2 regions of the Clostridium sp. CM037 genome follow, and region 1 is predicted to be linked to the other one. Evidence: riboswitches for the same ligand, from Rfam matches in the RefSeq annotation. Region 1 holds a riboswitch; the other holds the start of a gene.

Region 1 (8,075 bases):
GTATTTACCTGATATTTCTGGAATATACTACTTCCAATTGTTGAACAATCCGTTGCTGTACTCTCAATACTTGTTTTTATAAAAGGAAAGTTTATATCTATAACCTTTACTTTGTTTATTTCATTTTTTAAAGTTTGGTCTTTACCTTCATCATTTACTGCCGTCTTCATATCACTTAATACATATGTAATTTTATTTTTTCCCTTTACTGTTTCATAAAGAAAAAAAGCCATAATTATAGATGCTACTATCATTATAGAAGTTATAATATTTAATACTTTATTATTTCCCATATGCTTACTTTCCATATGCTTATTCTCCTTTTACTATTTATATAAGAAAAAATACCTCTTGCTATTTATTCTCTATGATTATGCTAAAATAATAACCTTAGTTAATACTAATATTCCAAGTATAATACCTACTACTATTCTATATATTGCAAATACTTTCATTGGTTTCTTTTTTAAATAATCCACAAATTTTTTCATAACTATCAAAGATACTATGAAGGCTACAACAAATCCTACTATTAATGAAATCCATAATGTTAGTGTCATTATAGAATAATCAAATTCAAATAAGTCCTTACCTGTTGCCCCTATCATAGCTGGAATCGCTATAAAAAATGAAAATTCTGCTGCTATTGGTGTTGATAATCCTGCAATCCATCCACCCATAATTGTAGAAGCACTTCTTGACATTCCTGGCCACATTGCAAGCAGTTGTAATAAACCGATCTTAAATGATTGTATAGGCGTTATGCTATCTATACTTTCTACTTTATGATCCCTATTTCTAACTCTCTTCTCGATTATTAGTAACAATAATCCACCAACTATGAATCCTACTATAACTGCCTCTGGTGTAAACAATAGTTTTATTTTATCGTATAATACTACTCCTGCAATTCCCATTGGAATAGATGCCGTAATAACATTTATCCCAAACCTGAATCCTTTCTTTCCCTCTTTTCCTTTAGTAAATATAAACTTAAAAAATTCTATTATACTTTCGCTAATCTTCTCCCAATACAAAACAACAACTGCCATTATTGCTCCAAGTTGGATTACAACTTCAAACATCTTTACAAACTCTCCCTCAAACCCAATTGCCCATCCAATCAATATCATATGTCCTGTAGACGATACTGGGATAAATTCAGTTACCCCTTCTACTATTGCTATTATAATTGCTTTTAATAAAAATATTATGTCCATAACTCACCATTCCTTCCAATCTAATTATTACTGTATATAGTTTATCATAATAATCTATAAGGTACCATCTTCAAAACTTACAGTAATATTACATCTATTCAAATTTTAGAAAACACTTTACCTGTCGTAGTAATTGTGTTATCCTTGAATTACCACGACAGACAAAGTACTACAGATGCAGTAAAAGCGAAGGAGGATATAATTTGATAAGCAGCGATGTAATTCGAGGATATAATGATACGATTATTCTTTTTATGCTTCAAGATGGCGAATCCTACGGGTATGAAATATCAAAAAACATCAGGAAATTATCAGAGGAGAAGTATGTTATGAAAGAGACCACACTCTATTCAGCATTCAACCGTCTTGAGAAGAATGGATATATCGAATCTTTCTATAAAGACGAAACCTTTGGTAAAAGACGCACATATTATAAAATCACCCCCGTAGGTTTAACCTACTATAAAGAAAAATGTGAAGAATGGAGCTTAACAAAAGAAGTTATTAATAAATTTATTAAGGAGAGGGATTAAAATGGAAACTATAAAAAATTATTTAGATAATATGTTTAAAGTCCTACCAAGAACAAATCAGACGATGAAATTAAAAAATGATTTATTATGGAATATGGAAGAAAAATATAACGAGAATAAGAATGATGGAAAATCAGAAAATGAGGCCATTGGTATTGTAATCTCAGAATTTGGCAATATTGACGAATTAATTGATGAACTTGGCATCGAACATATGAAAAAGGGTGCGATACTTAAAACCATTACACAAGAAGAGGCCGATAACTTTATGACTACAAAAAAAGAATCTGGCTTATTGATGGGTATAGGTGTTTTTTTATGTATTATAGCAACAGCTATATTAATATTAATTACCACTCTCATAGATGGTGGCATTATCTGTAAAGGCATTTCAAAAGATTTCAGCGATATGTTTGGCATTATTGCACTATTCTTACTGTGTGTACCTGCTGTAGCTTTATTCATTTATTCCGGTATGAAGCTAGAAAAATACAAGTATCTAAAAAGCGGTTTTGATTTACCTCTTCATGCAAAAGCAATTATAAATCAAAAAAATAATGCTTTTGCATCAACTTATATGATATCTATAATAACGGGTGTATGCATATGTGTCATATCCCCAGTTGCACTTTTCGTATCATCCGCTTTTGGCGACAATGCATCAAGCTACGGAGTAGTTGTTTTACTTGTGATGGTTGCTATTGCCGCTTTCATCTTCATATACTTTGGAAATATTAAGCAGAGTTTCAGTATTCTTTTACAGATTGGTGACTTTTCAAAAGAAGAAACTGAAGATAATAAACTTATTGGTGCAGTTGCTGCTATCGTATGGCCATTAGCAATCTGTATCTTCCTTGTCAGTGGATTAGTTTTTAATCTATGGCACATTAATTGGATTATATTCCCTATCGTTGGCATTTTATTTGGTATGTTCAGTGCAGCATATAGTATTATAAAAGGGCATAATTAAAATAACTTTATCTTTTAAAAAAGTATTGACAATTGTTTTTATGAGTAATATACTAAATACTAATAACTGAATACAACTTATCCAGAGTGGCAGAGGAACTGGTCCGATGAAGCCCGACAACCAGCATTCTTATTCGAATGTAGTGGTGTCAATTCCTGCAGATTGTAAAATCTGAAAGATAAGGATGTTAGCAAATTTTATGATACAATTTTATTGTTTATTAAAGTTAACTATTGCTACTTTCCTTATAGGAAAGTAGCTTTTTTTCTTCCCCAAAAATCTAAATAAATAATGTACTAAATACTAACAACTAAATATAACTTATCCAGAGCGGCAGAGGGACTGGCCCGATGATGCCCGACAACCAGCATTTTTAAAAGAAGTGCAATGGTGTCAATTCCATCAGATTGTAAAATCTGAAAGATAAGGACGATAGCAAATTTTATGATACAATTTTATTGTTTAATAAAATTAATCATGCTGCTTTCCTTATAGGAGAGCAGCTTTTTTTTGAAAAATAATTATAAAAGGAGAAATTAATATGAGTGAGCGAAAATTAAGTTTTGAAACATTACAGGTACATGCAGGGCAGGTTCCAGACCCTACTACAGGCTCGAGAGCAGTCCCAATTTATCAAACATCATCTTTTGTTTTTAAAAATGCAGATCATGCAGCAAATTTATTTCAATTAAAAGAAGAAGGAAATATATATTCAAGAATAATGAACCCAACTACAGACGTTTTTGAAAAAAGAGTAGCCGCTCTCGAAGGCGGAGTAGCAGGACTTGCTACAGCTTCAGGAATAGCTGCAACATTCTATGCAATACTTAATGTAGCAAATTCAGGCGATGAAATAGTAGCTGCAAGCACTCTATATGGTGGTACTTATGAACTATTTAATGTTACTCTTAGAAAACTTGGAATTAACGTAACATTTGTTGATCCAGATGATCCTGAAAATTTTAGAAAAGCTATCTCGAATAAAACAAAAGCACTTTATGCTGAAACAATGGGAAACCCAAAAATAAATGTTCTAGATATAGAGGCAGTAGCGGATATTGCTCATGAAAATAAAATACCCCTTATTATTGACAATACCTTTGCAACTCCCTTCCTTTGCCGTCCAATTGAGTATGGTGCAGATGTAATTATTCATTCAGCAACAAAGTTCATTGGAGGACATGGAACTACTATTGGTGGAATTATAGTTGATGCTGGTAAATTTGATTGGGCAGCTAGCGGTAAATTCCCTGATTTTACAACTCCGGATAAAAGCTATAATGGAATAGTATATGCTAATTTAGGTGCTCCAGCATTTGCTTTAAAAGCTAGAGTTCAACTTTTAAGAAACACCGGTGCGACGCTTAGCCCTCAAAGTGCATTTTTATTTCTTCAAGGTTTGGAATCATTATCGTTAAGAGTTGAGAGACATGTAACAAACGCTAGGAAAGTTGTTGAATTTTTGAGTAAGCATCCAAATGTTTCATGGGTAAATTATCCTGAACTTGAAGGGAGCAGATACAAAGATTTAGCTAAAAAATACCTACCAAAAGGAGCAGGATCAATATTCACTTTTGGAATAAAAGGTGGCCTTGAAGCTGGAAAAAAATTCATTAATAATGTAGAATTATTTTCGCTGCTTGCAAATGTTGCAGATGCAAAATCTCTAATAATTCACCCCTCAAGTACAACTCATGCAGAGCTTAACGCAGAGGAGCAAAAATCTGCTGGAGTTACTTCAGATTTGATAAGACTTTCAATTGGCGTTGAGGGTATCGATGACATTATATACGATTTGACGCAAGCTCTAGAAAAATCAGTTCAATAAAAAGTCAATAATTCTTTGGCAGCTGGTTTCAAAATAAGGTCTTGTTCCTAACTATATTCCTCCATCACCTTAGATGACGGAGGAATAACTTTAAAGTTTAGAAAGGAAAACTATTATGAAAAAGGTAAAAATAGCGATTTTAGGTTTTGGAAATGTTGGGACGGGTGTATGGAAAATACTTCACGAAAATAGAAAAGAAATAATGAAACGTTCAAATTATGAAATAGAAGTTGCTAAAATACTTGTAAAAGATATAAATAAAAAAAGAGATATCAAAGCACCTAATGGCCTATTAACAGATAACATTGATGATATTATAAATGATGAAAGTATAAAAATTGTGGTTGAACTTATTGGTGGATGCGATAAATCTAAAGAGTATATGATACGCGCAATGAAATCTAAAAAACATATTGTAACTGCTAATAAATTAGTTATCGCGAACTGGGGCGAAGAGTTATTTAAAACAGCGGAGAAAGAAAACGTATTGTTTTATTATGAAGCAAGTGTGGCTGGTGGAATTCCAATAATACGCGAGATTAATGAGAGCCTTACAGCCAATAGGATTGAGCAGATAATTGGAATTATAAATGGAACAACTAATTACATATTAAGCAAAATGACAATGGATGGGATTAGCTTTGATGAAGCACTAAAGGAGGCGCAAGAAAAGGGTTATGCTGAAGCAGACCCAACCTCTGATGTTGATGGCTTTGACGCTGTATATAAGCTTGCAATAATGTCTTCTCTAGCATTTGGAACTAAGGTAGATCATGATTGTATTTATAGAGAAGGAATAAGAAGTATTAGTGACATAGATATAGAATATGCTAAAAAACTTGGTTATTCAATAAAACTTTTAGCAATAGCTAAAGAAGTAAATAACAAATTAGAACTAAGAGTACATCCAACCCTAATACCTTCGAGCCACCCAATGGCAAATGTAGCCGATGCATTTAATGCTATTATGATAAAAGGAAATGCAGTTGGAGAGTTAATGCTATATGGAAAAGGCGCTGGAGCTTTTCCAACTGGAAGTGCAGTTGTAGGTGATATAATATCCATATTAAGAAATAATGTAAATCCTTATGACTTATTAGACCTAAGTGACAAGACTGATTTTAAAGAAGTGAAAAAATCAGAAGAAAATGAATCAGAATTCTATATTAGACTTAATGTTAAAGATACAGTAGAAGTTTTAGGAGATACAGCGAAAATATTTGGGGAAAACAATGTCAGCATTATGTCCGTTACTGGAGATGTAAGGCACGATGATCATGGACCACTAGGATTTATTACACATAAAAGTTCAGAAAAAAACATAAGAATTTCATTAGAAAAAATAAAAGAACTAGAAAACGTCAACAAAATAGAAAGTATAATAAGGATGGAATCATTTTATTAAACTTATTCTCCTTTTAGTATTTATATATAAAAACACCCCATCAAATGAATTTTACAACTTTTTTAGTTATAATCATTCAATGGGGTGAAGTTCACTACTTCGGTTCTATTACATTAAACCTTGATTTATACCTTTTTAACAAATTCAGATTTTAATTCCATAGCTCCAAACCCATCAATTTTGCAATCAATATTATGATCTCCATCAACCAAACGTATATTTTTTACTTTTGTACCTTTTTTTATGGCTAATGGACTTCCTTTTACTTTAAGGTCTTTGATTATTGTTACAGAATCACCATCGTTTAATACATTTCCATTTGCATCTTTGATAATCCTTTTCTCTTCACTACTTTCTGTTTCTAATTCTAAAGTCCATTCATGAGCACATTCAGGGCAAACAAAAATACTTCTATCTTCGTAAGTGTATTCTGAATTACATTTTGGGCAATTTGGCAAATCAGCCATAATTTCATTTCCTCCATTCGTTATTGTTAACTCTAATACATAAGAATTATTGTCAATTTTCTTTTTACAACTTCATAAGAATAGAAATTACAAAGTTAAAATTCACAAAAAAAATATAGGGAGTTCCTTATATGCTTATATACTATCATAGTCTCCTCATATTGACAAACCTTCCTCCACCCTCTCCTTAAAGTCCCTTTTTTCTATTAATCATTTTTTACATACAAGTTTTTTAAAAGCAAGTCTAATTTCAAAAATAAATATGGCAGTCATTTATCCTGCCAAATTAATATTTTTAATATTTTCCATTTTCCATAAATCTGAATATGCCCTAATATAAAATAATACATTACTTTCCTTATGATTTTTTAATAGTAAATCCCATTTTGATGTTATCACATTATCATCCATGCTTTTAGTAAATCCCCAGCTTTCCTCGGTGTCATGGGACATTACATAAATAACCATCTTGCTCTGGTTGGTTGCATCACCATCAGTTAACACATTGATAAAAGGTGTATACTTGTTTAATAGCTCTTTACTGGATTCGATACATTCAGCATAGTTGAACATATCTTTAAATTCACCAAATACCCTTGTCCAAAAGTAACTTCCTTCACTTTCTAATGCAAAATGCTTACCCATGTCGATTCTGAACCCACCCACTCCGCAATTCTTTAGTTCTTTTAAAAAATTTATATAAATTTTTTGTAATTCTACATCATTGTAATTGAGCATTGGTAATCCAAAAGCACCGTTAACTATTGCATTTCTATTGCCATAATCTACTGTATTTTTTGCGTTAGTCCAAAATTTAGGGTTATCTCGTAAGTTTTGATCTACGGTTTGACTTGGTATTAGCTTTCCACTCTCATCACCCGCTAAATGTCGTAACACTACGTCAACGATGATTTTAATTCCTATTTTATTAGCTTTATAACATAATTCTGTTAAATCTTCCTTTGTTCCACTTCTATTACCTATTTTAAATGATAGCGGTTGATAGTATGTCCACCATTCATCTCCTTTTTTGCAAGGTTGCACGGGAGTAACCTGTATAGATGTATAGCCACACTCTTTTACTTTATCTAAAATTTTAGTTATATCTGAGATTTTCCATTGAAAACAGTGTAATATTATTTCTCTCATATTATGTCCTTTCATTAATCATTTATTTTATAATGTATTTAAACATTTATTTACTTTCCAACCATTTAACCCATTTTCAGATTAAATCATCACCTTCGTAACTATTCATCTTGCTCAAGCTGCAACATTAATTAAATTATTACTATTACAATCAGATAATTTTTACAGGAACTAAATTTAACATAATGTAGTTCCTATAGATAATGATGTACTTAATTACCATTAAATATACATAGAATAATTTTTCAAAAAAATATAATACACCTGATGTATAACACCAAGTGCATTTTGCAGTGAAAAGAATTTAAATACAAAATTTATAGTGGACTATAAGAAAACCCCCGACTAAAATTAATTAGTCGAGGGTTTTACTGATGGAGGCGATGCTTGACCTTTAATACCAACCAATAATATAAAATTATTTTATTATATCCTCTTGCTCTTCTTAATCATACTTATTTAATAGAAGACATCCATATTTAATATTGATTATTAAATAATCC
Region 2 (8,075 bases), 830 kb from region 1:
TAACGCTTGCACCTTGCTTTTCATATAAATCTGTTTTGTTATTGGTGCTTGTATATTGAGCCAAATGACTATCTACTACACTTTGTAATTTTTCTTGTTTTGCAGTATCAATAGATGTATCTATTCTATATCCTCCACTAAGAAGTTGTTTTTCTTTAGACTCATATTCATCATTATACTTAGTGAAATAAGTTTTTCTATCATTATCATTACTAAAAGAATATTTAGAAACAAAACCATTTTGCTCCATTAACTTTAAGGTTGCATTGTGAACAGCATATTGAATATCGTAACTCATAGGTTCAGGTGCTGTATGAGGTTTAATATTTAATTTAATAACTTCTGCTTTTGCTGTATCAAAATCGCTTTGTGAAATTTGTTCTAAGCTTAGCATTTTATCTAAAACTAAGTCTCTCCTCTTTATAACATTGTCCAGCTGAGTCACGGGATTATAAACAGATGGATTATTAGGTATTGAAACAAGCATAGCTATTTGAGATAAATCTAAATCTTTATTATTCTTTTGAAAGTAAAATTGTGAAGCACTTTCAATACTATAACATCCATTGCCGAAGTTTATATTGTTTACATAAAATTCCAATATTTGATCTTTTGAGTATCTTTCTTCTAATTTCTGCGCTACAACAGACTCTTCTAATTTTCTCGATAAGGTTACGTCAAATGTAAGGAATACATTTCTTGCAAGTTGTTGCGTTATTGTTGAACCACCTTGTACGATAGCTCCCCTGGATTTTATATATACCCAGACAGCTCTCCTTATACCTTTATAATCTATACCATTATGTTTATAAAACCTTTGGTCTTCTATTGAAGTAACAGCTTTACCTATATAGGGATTTAAGTCTGCTTCTTTTGTATAATAATATGTATTGGTTTTAAATTCTTTTAATAATTTACCATTAGTATCAAAAAATTGTGTTGGTTTTCGGGTATTAAAGGAGGTTTCATTTATGGTTTGTGCTATGTTGTTAGCATCCTTTATAGTTGCCTCTATTTTAGCCCCATATTTAATATAACCATATCCTAAAGTTATCGTAGCCGATACGAAAATTATTGCAGAAAATATCAATAAACCTTTAACGATTTTTTTCCAAAGTTTCTTTTTAACTGGTGCTGTTTTTATGGGTTCTACATTTTTATTATCATCCATTAATATCTCCTCCTTTTTTTATTATACAAAAAATGTCCAGGGTTAGTCCTGAATGACCATGCTTCATACATACGTAAAGGGGGGCTTACTTGGTCGCCATAAGTATTATCCTGTTTTTAGTCTTATATTCAATTGTTATTACTGAATTTCTAATACTAGGTCACATAAAAGAGATCTTATGGGTCTCTCTTATACTATTAAAAAAGTGCTTAGTTTATGTGTGTATAATACAATTATTTTACAATCTTGTCAATAACGCCGCGGTATGGGAAATAATTTCAATTGATGTTAATTATTTCTTATTGGCGTTTCAAGCATTAGCCATACAATGTATCCTCCTAGAACAATATAATTATTACAATATATTATAACATAAATAATGTAACATGAATATTTATGTTATATATAAAGTATGAACAAAATATATATTATGATGAAACATCATTAGACAGTTGTATGATGTTTGGAGAAGGTGTATATAAAAACTTCTTTACATAGCATTCATATAGTGATATTATAAATCTAATTTAATAAATAAGTTAATTCTCATCAAGAGAGATAGAGGGACTGGCCCGATGACATCTCGGCAACCATCAGACGTTATTGTCTGAATAGGTGCTAAATCCTGCGTTAATTTCATTGTAAATTAGCGGAAGATGAGAGAGGTGTCTTTGTAATTTTATACCTCTTTCATCATTATATAATGATGAAAGAGGTTTTTGTTTTTTGAATAGATGTAAATAAAATTTAATAGTGTCTTATCAAGAGAGGTGGAGGGACTGGCCCTATGAACCCCGACAACCAGTATCATATTATGATACATGGTGTTAATTCCTGCAGCATTGCTGCAAGATAAGAATAAGTTTGGAAGTAGAGCCCAAGTTTATTCTTGGCCTCTATTTTTTTAGAGTGATGTTTAAAGAAAGGATCAAAAGGTAAAGATGAATTATAAAAAATGAAAAGGAGAAGGGATATCATGATTAAAGTTCGAGGTGTAAGTAAAAGTTTTTCAGCGGTTAAAGTGTTAAATGATGTTTCATTTACAGTGGAGGAAGGTGATATCTATGGTGTTATTGGTCACAGTGGAGCTGGTAAATCCACTTTACTTAGATGCTTTAATGGGCTTGAAACCTATGATACAGGTACCATTAATATAATGGGAAAAGGGGTGAAACAGCTAAGTTTGAAAGAACTTCGCGAGTTTAGGAAAAATGTAGGCATAATATTTCAAAGTTTTAATCTTATTAACAGTAAAAATGTTTTTCAAAACATAGCATTTCCACTAGAAATATGGGGAAACGATAAAAATTTTATTAAAAAAAGAGTAGATAGCTTAATAGAGTTAGTAGGACTTAAGGATAAAGCAAACACCAATGTAAAACAACTTAGCGGAGGGCAGAAGCAAAGAGTTGGAATTGCAAGAGCGCTTTCACTTAATCCGAAAATATTACTTTGTGATGAAGCTACCTCTGCACTAGATCCTAAAACTACAAAATCTATATTAGAGCTTTTAAGAGCTATCAATAACAAATTTAATATAACAATTATTGTAGTTACCCATCAGATGGAAGTGGTAAAAGAAATTTGTAATAAATTTATTCTTTTAGAAGGAGGGGAAATTAAAAGCCATGGCATTACCGATGAACTATTTATTAGGCCAACAAAGGAAATGCAAACACTTATGGGAGAGGAAGAATTACTGCCTAGCACGGGATATAACATTAAAATATTTTTTACAAAGGAAATTACCCTGAGTTGCCTTATAACATCAATTGCCAGGGAGTTAAATATTGATTTTTCAATAGTATGGGGCAGGCTTGAAAAATTTAGGGATAACGTAATGGGAAGTCTCATAATAAATGCAAGTAAAGAGAATAAGAAGAAGATATTAAACTATTTAGATGAAAAATCTATAGAGTGGGAGCTCATTAATTATTCTGTGCAGCTTGAGAAGCACAAGGGAGAGAGTATAAATGCTATTTAAAGACATTTTATTACCTGCACTAAAAGAAACTATATATATGGTAACATTATCCACAATTTTTACAGTTATTTTAGGGTTTATTTCAGCAGTAGGATTAATTATAACTGGTCCTAAAGGCCTAAGGCCAAACACTTTAATCTATAAAATCTTAAATTTAGTAATAAATATACTTAGGTCTTTTCCGTTTATTATACTAATGATATCTATATTCCCTTTAACTAAGCTTATAGTTGGAACAACAATAGGTACTAATGCAGCTATAGTTCCTCTAACGCTTGGTGCAGCACCTTTTGCTGCAAGAATAATAGAATCTGCACTTTTAGAAGTGGATTATGGAATTGTTGAAGCAGCTAAGTCATTTGGTGCAAAAACCTATCAAATTATATTTAAGGTTATGTTAAAAGAGGCAATGCCGTCTATAGTTCTTGGAGTTACGTTAACAATAATAAACATTATAGGTTACTCAGCTATGGCTGGGACAATTGGTGGAGGGGGACTTGGAGATGTAGCCGTAAAATATGGTTACTATAGATTTAAGTCAGATATCATGATATACACTGTAATTATATTAATTGCAGTTGTGCAAGTAATTCAAGCCTTAGGAAATATATTGTACAGAAAAATGATTAAATAAGTTTTGAACGACATTTCAGAAGGAAAGTCTCCCACTTCTATAAGTAGGAGTTACTTGACCTAACAAATAGAAAACTTCAGTGGGAGTATAAATCTCCTTCTGAAGTCGTTAATATACAGCTCAGCAGGAGATGATTGAATTATAAAAATATTAAAAGAAAAATAAGAGGAGGAAATTAAAAATGAAAAAAATATTAAGCATATTATTGACAATAGTTGTGATTTTTACACTGAGTGGATGTGGAGCAAAAAAAGAGGCGGATGTAACTGAGAAAAAAATCATTAAAGTAGGTGCGTCACCAGTGCCTCATAAAGAAATATTAGAGGCTATAAAGCCGATTCTCGCAAAAGAGGGATATACTCTCGAAATAGTAGAATTTACTGACTATGTAACACCAAACACTGCACTAGCCGAGGGACAATTAGAGGCTAATTTCTTTCAACATATACCTTATTTGCAATCCTTTAGTAAAGAAAAGGGAGTGGACCTAGACTATACTGTAAAGGTTCATCTTGAACCTATGGGTGTGTACTCTAACAAATATAAAAAACTTAGTGATTTAAAAGATGGAGCTAAAATAGCTATTCCAAGTGATCCTACAAATGGAGCAAGAGCACTTAGAGTGCTTGAGAAGGAAGGGCTATTAAAACTAAAAAAGGGAGATCTTATTTCTAAACTTGATATTACTGAAAATAAAAAGAATTTTAAAATAACTGAATTAGACGCTCCTCAACTTCCAAGGATTTTAAAAGATGTGGATGCAGCAGTTATAAATTCAAATTTTGCAATAGAAGCCAATTTAAATCCGACAAAAGACGCACTAGCAATTGAGTCAAAAGATTCTCCTTATGCAAATGTGCTTGCAGTTAGAAAAGAAGATAAAACTAAACCTCATATAGAAGCACTTTCAAAGGCATTAAATTCTCCAGAAGTTAAAAAAATTATTGAAGATAAATATAAAGGAGATATAATTCCTGCTTTCTAAAAAAAATATAAAACCATAAAATCATTTTGCTTTGGGCGTAATAGTCGAAAGTAAGATGATTTTTTTATAGTAAAGCATAAAGTTTAACGACATTTTTATACTTTTATTTTTTAAAAAATTCATTTTATACCTTATTAGTGTATAATTACCGTATGCAAATAATTTTTGGAGTAATTAATTCTAAAATGCAAATAAGGATAACATTATAATATGGAGGTTTAAAAATGAGTGTATTATTTCAAGCAATAAATAATTTTTTTAATTTTATAGTTCCTATTGCGGATTTTCTATGGGAATTTCCAACTAATTTTAAGTGGTATCAAAACATCCCGGTTTTAGGTAATTTTGCCTTTGCAGTTATTTTACTTTTAGGAACAGGAATTTATCTTACATTTAAAACTGGATTTATTCAAGTTATGGCATTTAAAAAAGGAATTAAGATCCTTGCTACAAAAAAGGAAACAGATACTGGGGTTAGTTCATTAGCATCATTTTTACTAAGTTCTGCTATGCGTGTAGGTCCAGGTAATATTATGGGGGTTACAGGAGCAATATCTGTTGGCGGACCAGGGGCACTATTTTGGATGTGGGTTTCAGCTTTCTTTGGTATGTCCACGGCTTTTGTAGAATCTGTACTTGCACAGCTTTTTAAAGAGAAAAATGGCAAGGAGTTCGTAGGTGGACTTCCATTTTATGGTCAAAAGATTTTGGGAAATAAACGGTGGGTAGGTATTATACTGTCTTCACTTTTTATAATATATGCACTGTTTGTTATCCCATCTCAAGCTTTTCATTTATTTACAAGTTTCGGTTCAATAGCTGATACTATAGCTGGAAAAACCTTTGGACGTCAATCTACAGTTTATTATGGTATAGCAATAGTCTTAATAATTACTGTTCTTTTGACTGTAATTGGAGGAATAAAAAGAGTTACTGCAGTTACAGATGTACTGGTACCTATTATGGCAGTTATTTATACACTTATAGTTATTTTAATAATATTAGTTAACTTAGATAAAGTTCCGTATTTCTTTAAAGAAGTGATTGGTGGAGCATTTAAGCCCAATGCATTATTTGGTGGGGCATTTGGTGTGGCTTTAGCTCAAGGAATTAAGCGTGGGTTAATGTCCAATGAAGCTGGACAAGGAACAATTACAATGGCGGCTGCTACAGCGGAGAATAAACATCCTGCAGAACAAGGTTTTGTACAATGTCTAGGAGTTTTTCTTGACACAATGGTAATATGTAGTATGACTGGATTTGTTATTGTTATGGCACATGTTTGGACAGGCACTGCTGGAGTTTCATGGGAAAGTATAGAAGCGTCGAAACTTACAGTTTACCTATCCTCAATCAAATACTTAGTTCCTGGTACTGCATTAGATGGGACGGTTACAATTATTGTTTCGCTATGCTATGGAATGTTTGCATTTACAACATTGCTCGGTTTAATATTGTTTGCAGAAGTCTCCGCAAATTTAATATCTAGAAATAAGAAATTTATCATGGGAATACGTTTGGTTGGTGCATTATTCTTTGTTCCATTTGGCGCATTAACAGTTCTTGCTGGTTTAGAACTTACAAATTTATGGTACATAGGTGATTTTGTAAATATTGTTTTAGTTTATGTAAATGTTCCAATTATATTAATTGGGTCTAACTATGCATTAAAAATATTGAAAAATTATAAAAAAACCGATGGAACTAAATTCAAATCAAAATCTATTGGTGTTGATACTGATGTTTGGAAATAAGGTACAAACTTAGAATAAACTTAATTAACAGGTAATTTAGTAAACTTTCTTAAAATAGTATGGATTAAAAGAAGCAAACTATACTATTTAGGGTATACTCTAATAGAAATAATTATTTTCTTTAATTATAAAAACAAGGAGGCATTTTATGAAAACATTAAAGGGTACAAAAACAGCTGAAAATCTTATGAAATCATTCGCAGGTGAATCACAAGCTAGGAATAGATATACTTATTATTCATCTATAGCGAAAAAAGAGGGATATGTACAAATAGCTAATATATTCATAGAAACAGCAGATAATGAGAAAGAACACGCTAAAAGATTTTTTAAGTTTTTAAATGAAAGTTTAAATGGAGAAGTGGTAGAAATTAATGCCACATATCCTGTAGGTCTTGGAGACACTAAAGCAAATTTATTGTCGGCAGCAAATGGAGAAAATGAAGAGTGGTCAGATCTTTACCCAGCATTTGCGAAAGTTGCGCAGGAGGAAGGCTTTGATGATATCGCGTTTGTTTTTAGAAAAATTTCTGATGTTGAAAAGCATCATGAAGAAAGATATAGAGAACTATTAAGTAATATAGAAAATAATACAGTATTTAATAAAGAAGAATCAGTTATTTGGAAATGTAGAAACTGTGGTTATATTTTTGAGGGAAAAAGTGCTCCGAAAATATGCCCAGCTTGTGTACATCCTCAAGCATATTTTGAAATATTCTCTGAAAAATATTAATAGCATTTCATATGATGCAGTATTAAAAATGCCGTAGCAACCTTCGTGGATTCTTAATATAAAAAATAAAAACAACCCCCATTTTGATTTAATTAATTTGGGGGTTGTTCTATATCACGCTTTGACTTGGTAGTTGTAATGTATAAATATTCAGTGTAAATTATTTAACGACATATATTAATGTAGCAAGAGAAGGGAAAATGTACAGTGCATTTACGGTTTTGGGGAAAGATAAAGATAAAATATATATTTGGTTATTAAAGGAAGGTTATTTTAAAGAGGGAGATAAGCTAATCCTAGAAAGTGGAATAGCAATTCCCGTAGTTCTATATATCAAGAATGGTAAGAATGGAATTGAAATTACCAATCATAAATATCCAGAGGATGGAATTGGCTATGAGAAAAGCATGAAAAAACGGTTTGCTTATTATGTTAAAAACACAATTGGTAGTAATTACAATGAACGTGTAGACAAACTTGAAAAAATTATAAAAAATAGATCTGATGAAGATTTTAAAAATTAAAATATAACTCAAAATATGAATTCAATAGATTTAAAGTAAACACTGAACTAAACTTGTATCAGCAATTTTATTAACAATGCGAGTATCGCTTTCAAGAAATTTTGGGTTTTTACTCAGTTATTTTGTTTTTGTAAACTTTCAATATATTCAAGCATTATAAATTGATTCTTAACTAACATTTTTTGATCTTCAATTAATAAATCTATTTTCTTATGCAAATCTTGAACGATCAACTCTGATTTAAGATTTATTTTATAATCATTTTTTGATTTTATTCTATCTTTATCTTC

The links. Region 1 has a riboswitch for S-adenosylmethionine ahead of ACWJKP_RS18505 (O-acetylhomoserine aminocarboxypropyltransferase/cysteine synthase family protein). Riboswitches for the same ligand answer to the same signal wherever they lie in the genome.
Region 2: linked by a shared signal. The riboswitch ahead of ACWJKP_RS02405 (methionine ABC transporter ATP-binding protein) and the one ahead of ACWJKP_RS18505 (O-acetylhomoserine aminocarboxypropyltransferase/cysteine synthase family protein) in region 1 are both predicted to bind S-adenosylmethionine.

The regions. Positions count from the first base shown of each region.
Region 1 is NZ_CM143650.1:3,850,041-3,858,115, forward strand. Features, by position in the region: gene ACWJKP_RS18485 (hypothetical protein) at 1-308, opposite strand, end outside; gene ACWJKP_RS18490 (undecaprenyl-diphosphate phosphatase) at 372-1,220, opposite strand; gene ACWJKP_RS18495 (PadR family transcriptional regulator) at 1,424-1,753, shown strand; gene ACWJKP_RS18500 (permease prefix domain 1-containing protein) at 1,755-2,723, shown strand; SAM riboswitch class I at 2,798-2,908, shown strand; SAM riboswitch class I at 3,042-3,153, shown strand; gene ACWJKP_RS18505 (O-acetylhomoserine aminocarboxypropyltransferase/cysteine synthase family protein) at 3,265-4,551, shown strand; gene ACWJKP_RS18510 (homoserine dehydrogenase) at 4,667-5,956, shown strand; gene ACWJKP_RS18515 (zinc ribbon domain-containing protein YjdM) at 6,082-6,423, opposite strand; gene ACWJKP_RS18520 (alpha-amylase family glycosyl hydrolase) at 6,697-7,572, opposite strand; gene ACWJKP_RS18525 (tRNA dihydrouridine synthase) at 8,052-8,075, opposite strand, start outside.
Region 2 is NZ_CM143650.1:453,013-461,087, forward strand. Features, by position in the region: gene ACWJKP_RS02400 (transglycosylase domain-containing protein) at 1-1,171, opposite strand, end outside; SAM riboswitch class I at 1,715-1,834, shown strand; SAM riboswitch class I at 1,927-2,030, shown strand; gene ACWJKP_RS02405 (methionine ABC transporter ATP-binding protein) at 2,148-3,155, shown strand; gene ACWJKP_RS02410 (methionine ABC transporter permease) at 3,145-3,789, shown strand; gene ACWJKP_RS02415 (MetQ/NlpA family ABC transporter substrate-binding protein) at 3,971-4,774, shown strand; gene ACWJKP_RS02420 (alanine/glycine:cation symporter family protein) at 4,999-6,528, shown strand; gene rbr (rubrerythrin) at 6,677-7,261, shown strand; gene ACWJKP_RS02430 (hypothetical protein) at 7,462-7,785, shown strand; gene ACWJKP_RS02435 (DUF1003 domain-containing protein) at 7,899-8,075, opposite strand, start outside.